2 regions of the Stenotrophomonas sp. YJH_SMC_14-1 genome follow, and region 1 is predicted to be linked to the other one. Evidence: riboswitches for the same ligand, from Rfam matches in the RefSeq annotation. Region 1 holds a riboswitch; the other holds the start of a gene.
The links. A riboswitch is a leader RNA that binds a small molecule or an ion and turns the genes downstream of it on or off. The one in region 1 is predicted to bind cobalamin.
Positions count from the first base shown of each region.

Region 2: another riboswitch for cobalamin. It lies ahead of AC5P9P_RS17455 (epoxyqueuosine reductase QueH); the one in region 1 lies ahead of btuB (TonB-dependent vitamin B12 receptor).

Region 1 covers NZ_JCAFVK010000003.1:169,473-172,871, reverse strand. The annotation lists gene AC5P9P_RS10260 (GAF domain-containing protein) at 1-74, shown strand, start outside; gene AC5P9P_RS10255 (TfoX/Sxy family protein) at 71-433, shown strand; gene AC5P9P_RS10250 (histidine phosphatase family protein) at 525-1,103, opposite strand; cobalamin riboswitch at 1,247-1,469, shown strand; gene btuB (TonB-dependent vitamin B12 receptor) at 1,585-3,399, shown strand, end outside.
Region 2 covers NZ_JCAFVK010000009.1:95,615-99,013, reverse strand. The annotation lists gene pncA (bifunctional nicotinamidase/pyrazinamidase) at 1-611, opposite strand, end outside; gene AC5P9P_RS17455 (epoxyqueuosine reductase QueH) at 667-1,353, opposite strand; cobalamin riboswitch at 1,515-1,744, opposite strand; gene AC5P9P_RS17450 (nicotinate phosphoribosyltransferase) at 1,828-3,237, opposite strand; gene AC5P9P_RS17445 (bifunctional nicotinamide-nucleotide adenylyltransferase/Nudix hydroxylase) at 3,302-3,399, opposite strand, start outside.

The DNA of each region.
Region 1 (3,399 bases):
TCGGCCGCTTCGATGCCGACGACCAGGCTGGCCTGGAAGCCATCGCCCGCGTGTTCGTCGAGGCGCTGGGATGAGCGCACCGAAGCTGCGCAACATCGGCCCGAAAAGTGCGGCGTGGCTGCGCCAGGTCGGCCTGCGCAGCCGCGACGACCTGGTCGCGATCGGAGCCGTCGGCGCCTTCGTCAAGGTCAAGCGCGCCGGCTTCAAGCCCAGCCTGAACCTGCTGTACTCGCTGGAAGGCGCGTTGCTGGACTGCCATTGGCAGGAGCTGAGCGAGCCACAGCGTGAAGCACTGGTGCAGGATTACGAAGCACGCATCGCTGCGCATCCGCTGAAGGCAGCCGGCCCGGCGTCGGGCCCAGTGCATGAGCAGCGCTTCGATGCCGACGATGACGCTGAGGACAGCGTGGCCGAGGGCGCGGACGAGGATTGAGGCCTCCGCGTTCCTGGGGATGCCGGCCAGCGGCCGGCACTACCAGTGTGATGCGGGATCGGTAGCGCCGGGCCATGCCCGGCGAGTGCGCTCAGGACTGCTGCAGCTCCAGCAGCTCACCCACCAGCCCGATCTCGCCGCGCTCCAGCCACACCCGCAGGCGCGTGCCGTGGTCGATACGCAGCGCCCAGCACAGCGACATGGGCAGGCCGCAGACCTGCGACAGCACCATGCGCAACGGGCCGCCATGGCTGACCACCAGCGTCGGCACCGGATCGTCATCATCGAGCAGGCGATCCAGCGCGCGCGCGATGCGCCGCTCGAAGTGGCCCCAGCTCTCGCCATTGGGCGGCGGGAACGCGTGCGGGTCGGCATGGAAGGCCGCCAGTGCATCCTCCGGCAAGTCGAACAGCGACCGCCCGTCCCAATCGCCGAAGTCCAGCTCTTCCCATTCCTCGTCCGCTTCCACGTCCAGCCCACGCGGCGTGGCCAAGGCCATCGCCGTATGCAGCGCGCGCAACCGCGGTGAACTGATCACCCGCTCCCAGCGTTGCCCGGCATAGGCCTCGACCAGCTCCTGCGGCAGCCCGGCCAGCTGCGGTGGGTCGCTGCGGCCATCAAGGAACTCGTCACGGCCATTGCCGGCATGGCGGACCAGGTCGAGGATCATGCGGGCGTCCCGGACGGGCGACGCAGGTACAGCGGAAAACGGGCGGACATCGGCAACGGCACCACGGGATCGAGCAACCATTCTAAAGGCACAGCAAAGGCAGTCGCGCAGGCGCGACGCAACGGGACGGCCTGCGATGCCGTAGACTGCGCCCACTTCCAGGTGACCTGCGGCCATGGCCGGCAGGTTGAAACGGGAAGCCGGTGACGCGTGATTCCACGCCAGGCCGGCGCTGCCCCCGCAACGGTAAGCACGTCAGTTCCAGGCAACACCGCCACTGTGCCGCAGGCATGGGAAGGCGCCTGGACGGTGGCCTCGCGCCACCCGGCGGCAAGCCCGGAGACCGGCCCGGAAGCCTCAGGTCGCGATGCGGTGGGCATGGCGCTGGATGACCGTGGCGTGCGCTGCGGCATCGGCGCACGCCTGCCTTCGCGGCTCCTCCCCTTCGCCACGCGGGCGTGCGTGGCACTTGGAGTCCCCCATGAAGCTGCAGTCCCGAATGCTGTCCCTGGCCGTGCTGGCCGCCCTGCCCGCGCTGGCCCAGGCCGCCAATGACACCACCGCGCTCGACCAGATCCTGGTCACTGCCACCCGCACCCCGATCGCCCTGCAGGACAGCATCGCGCCGGCGCAGGTGATCGACCGCGCCCAGATCGAATCCAGCCAGGCCACTTCGCTGCAGGAACTGCTGCGCGGTCGCGCCGGCATCAACCTGGCCAATGCCGGCGGCCTCGGCAAGCAGAGCTCGCTGTTCCTGCGCGGTACCAATTCCGGCCACACCGTAGTGCTGGTGGACGGCGTGCGCATCAACAGCGCCGACCTCGGCCTGGCCATGTACCAGGACCTGCCGCTGGCGCAGATCGAGCGCGTGGAAATCGTGCGCGGCCCGCAGTCGAGCTTGTACGGCGCCGACGCCATCGGTGGCGTGATCCAGATCTTCACCCGCCGCAACCAGGGCGATTTCGCCCCGCACTTCCAGCTTGGCGGTGGCAGCAACGGCCTGCGTGAAGCCAGCGGTGGCATTGGCGGCGGTACCGAACGCGGCTGGTTCGGTGCCGACATCGCCTACCAGCATTCCGACGGCATCGATGCCTGCCGCGGCTCGGCCACGCTGTTCACCGGCTGCTTCGCCGACGAGCCCGACCGCGACGGTTACCGCAACCTGTCCAAGAGCCTGCGCGGTGGCTACACCTTCAACGACCAGTGGAACGTGGAAGGCAGCGCCCTGCGCGCCGACGGCAAGAACCATTACGACGGTTACTACAACTATTCGGAAACCCGCCAGCAGGTGCTGGCCGGCAAGGTGCGCTACACCCCGTCCGAGCGCCTGGCATTCACCGCAAACGTCGGGCGCAGTGACAACGAGTCGGACAACTTCGGCGACTTCGGTGCACGTGGCAGCGCACAGACCCACCGCGACAGCGCCTCCCTGCAGGGCGATTTCGGCGTGGCCGAGGGCCAGCTGCTGAGCGCAGGCGTGGACTGGAGCGAAGACAACCTGGATGGCAGCAGCGCGGGTTACCTGGTCGACAGCCGCCGCAACACCGGCGTATTCGTGCAGTACCAGGGCCGCTTCGGCCGCCACCAGCTGCAGGCCAGCGCACGCAACGACGACAACCAGCAGTTCGGCAACCACGCCACCGGCAGCGTTGGCTGGGCGATGGAGCTGGGCCACGGCCTGCGCCTCAACGCCAGCTATGGCACGGCGTTCAAGGCACCGACCTTCAGCGATCTGTACGACCCGTGGAGCGGCGTGCCGACGTTGAAGCCGGAGAAGTCCAAGAGCGCCAACCTCGGCGTTTCGCAGCAGGGCCAGGGCTGGCACTGGGGCCTGGACGTGTATGAAACCCGCATCGATGACCTGATCACCTACGATGCGGCAACCTTCAAGATGCAGCAGGTGGAGAAGGCCCGCATCCGCGGTGCCGAGCTGACCGGTGGCGTGCTGCTGGCCGGCTTCGACATCAACGCGCAGCTGAGCTACACCGACCCGCGCAACCGCACCGGCGGCAGCACCCAGTTCGACAACTGGCTGCCACGCCGCGCGCAGCAGACCGCGCGCCTGGACATCGACCGTCGCTTCGGCGATTTCCGCGCAGGCCTGACTGTGCAGGGTGCCGGCAAGCGCTACGACGATGCCTCGAATGCGGTGAAGGTGGGCGGCTACGGTACGCTGGATGTTCGCGCCGAATACGCACTGACGCCATCGTGGTCGCTGCTGGCACGTGCCGCCAACGTCTTCGACCGTCGCTACGAAACGGTGGCATGGTTCAACCAGCCCGGCCGCGAGTACCAG
Region 2 (3,399 bases), on a different contig from region 1:
CCCGCCTTGCCCAGCGCCTCGCGCACCATCACGTCGTTGGCTTCGGTCACCGGCTTGGTCAGCTCCCACAGGAACTTCACCCGGAAGCCGGACTTCACCGCGTCCTGCGCGCTCCACAGCACGCAGTAGTCACGGGCCAGGCCGCATACGTGCACTTCGCGGATGCGGCGTTCATGCAGCCAGCCGGCCAGGCCGGTGGCCGGGCGCTCGCCCTCGGGGCCGTGGTTCTCGCGGAAGGCGCTGTACGAATCCACCTGTTGGCGCGTGCCCTTGCGCAGGATCAGGTCGGCCACGGTCCAGTCCACGCCCGGGTGCAGGGCGGCACCGGCGCTGCCCTGCACGCAGTGGTCCGGCCACAGGGTCTGCGGCTGCGCGTGCAGCAGGATGGTCTCGAACGGGCGTTGGCCGGGGTGCTGGCTGGCGAACGAGGCATGGTCGGCCGGGTGCCAGTCCTGTGTTGCCACCACGGTGCGGTAGCGGCGCTGCGCCAGCAGATCGGCAATGGGTGCCACCAGCGCATCGCCCTGGTCGCAGGCCAGGGCGCCACCGGGCATGAAGTCCGGCTGCAGGTCGATCACCAGCAGGGCGACATCGGCGGGCAGGGCGGTCATGGCAGTTCCGGTACAACAGAAGGGGCGACCAGCGTGGCCGCCCCATGCCTGCACGTCAATCGTCCTGCGGCGTCCCAGCGTCCTGCCCGTAGTACAACAGGCCGATCTTGATCCGCTCGCGGCCATTCTCGCGGCGATGGCGGTTGGCATCGCGCAGCGAGTACACGCAGCCGCAGTATTCCTGCTGGTAGAACTGCTCGCGCTTGCTGATCTCGATCATGCGGCTGGCACCGCCGCCCTTGCGCCAGTTGTAGTCCCAGTACTGCAGGCCTTCATAGCGCGAGGCGGCGCGGATGCCGCAGTCGTTGATCTGCGCCATGTTCTTCCAGCGCGAGATGCCCAGCGAAGAACTGATGGTGTCGTAGCCGTGCTCGTGCGCGTACAGCGCAGTGCGCTCGAAGCGCATGTCGAAGCACATCGTGCAGCGGATGCCGCGTTCGGGCTCGTTTTCCATGCCGCGTGCACGGCTGAACCAGTTGTCGGTGTCGTAGTCGCAGTCGATGAAAGGAATGCCGTGCTGCTCGGCGAAGCGGATGTTCTCCTGCTTGCGCAGCTCGTACTCCTTCACCGGGTGGATGTTGGGGTTGTAGAAGAAGATCGCGTAGTCGATCCCGGAGGCGGTGATCGCCTCCATCACTTCGCCGGAACAGGGCGCGCAGCACGAATGCAGCAGCAGGCGCTTGCCGTCGGCGGGCAGGGTCAGGGTGGGGCGTTGGAGCTCGGTCATCGTCAGGTACCGCATGGACCGCCGGCAACGGCGGTGGCCCATGCATCAGCGCGTGGGTGAACGGGTCTGGCCGGATACCGTGAACAGGACGCGCGCGGCCACATCGCCTGCACGCGCAGGACGACGACGGCCCCGGCAACCTCCCCGCGGAGATTCCAGGTCGAGTCAGGGGACGGTCGTGTCCCCCGGCCGGGGCCGGTATTCGGGCTGATGGACTCGGGCCGCAGCCCACCTACTACCTGCCGCTTCCCAGGCGCGAGCCCAGTGCTGTTGGCAGGATTCGTTTCCATTCACCGCTGCGGGGCAGCTCCGGAATGGACGCGCGAGGCGCCTTCACCGGATTCCCGTTTAAATCCCTCCCCGCGCCGCAGCGATGGGAGGGATACCTTCGGCGTGTGCAAGGTGGACCTGTTGGTGGCGCCGGTCAAGAGCGCAGGGGGCAGAGCCCGCTGCGCTGCAACGGGATCCAACCCCGGTCGGGATGCACCTTCAATGCCCCACGGCCGCCCGCGTGCGGATGTCGTCCAGCCGCTGGTCGTGCAGCAGGCGGCCGTTCTCCCACACGGTCACCATTGCGTCCTCGAAGCCGTCCGGCAGGGTGTCGTCGCCATTGGCCGGCAGTGGCACCGTATGCAGGCTGCCATCGTCCAGGCGGCGCAGCAGGCGCATGCGGCCACGCTTGCTGGCCTTGCCGGCGTCGGTGACCGGATCCTTGTAGACGTCGATCCACTCACCCTCGACCCGCGCCGCCGAGCACTTCAGCGCGAACTTCTGCGTATCGCGGTCCAGCCGCTGCAGCAGTGCACCGCCCATGCCGAAGGCCACGTTGTCGACGGCGTAGCCGTCGTCGGTGATGCGCTGCAGGATCGCGCGGATGGTGTCCGGATTGATGCCATCGCCCTGGATCACCCGCACGTGGTTGAGCACGCGATAGCCCTTGCCGTTGAGGCTGTGGCCGAAGGCTTCATCCAGCCGGCGCAGGCTTTCGGCCACCACCTCCACCGGGTCACCCGAGTCGGGACGGATGACCAGGGTGGCGCCCGACGCGATCACGTCATCGCGCAGGGTGGTGCCCCAGTGTTCGCTGATCGCGCGGTAGATGTCATAGCTGTCCGACACCACCGCCACGATCGAACCGGGCTTGCCGAACTGGCGCAGCATGTTGCGATAGGCGTCCACCTCGCGTTCGCGGCCCCAACTGGTGATGGTGCTGTGCTCGGCGGCCGGAATCGAATAGCCGGCCATCGGTGCGTGGTAGTGCGCGCGTGCCAGGCACAGCGCCGACACGGTATCGGTGCCGAGGAAGTTGACCAGGTGCGCGGCACCGCCCAACGCGGCCGATTCCAGGCTCGATACACCGCGCGCGCCGAAGTCGTGCAGCTTGAACGGCAGCTGCCCCTGCGGGTCGTCGCTGGTCTGCTGCAGGAACGCGGCGATGGTCTGCCGTGCGTGCCAGCTGATGGTGGCCACGGTGACCGGATACCACACGCGCAGCAGCAGCGTTTCCAGATACGACGGCACCCAGAACGCAGCCGGATCGGTCGACTCGATGGTCATCAGTGCCTGGTGGGTGGGCACCACGCTGCCCTCGGGAACGGCGCGGATGCGCACCGGCAGGTGGCCGCCAAGCCGGTCGACGATATCGCGCCAGCCGGCCTCGTTGAACGGTTCGCCATGGGCGGCGAATACCGCAGCAGCGTCGTCGATGTCGGCGTGGGTGACCGGTCGTGCCAGCGCGTCCTTGAGGATCGCCTGCAGGCCGAAGAACACCGTGCGATCGTGCAGGCCGCCACGTGATTCGACGTAGAAGAACGTGGCATCGGTACCCGGCGGGTACTGCAGCCAATGGCTGGCCTTGTAGCTGTCGGTGTTGAGGAGAAGATTATCGAGGTAGTGCATGACGGAAGCTCCTTCGCGTCGAGTGACACCAGCGGTCTATCCGCCAGTGGGGGGGCCGGGCCTGTCAGCCGCGGCCGAGGAAATACTCCAGGATGTGCAGGTGGTCTTCGAACAGCTGCGGGCCCATGTCCAGGGCTTCACTCACCGGTATCCAGCGCGCCT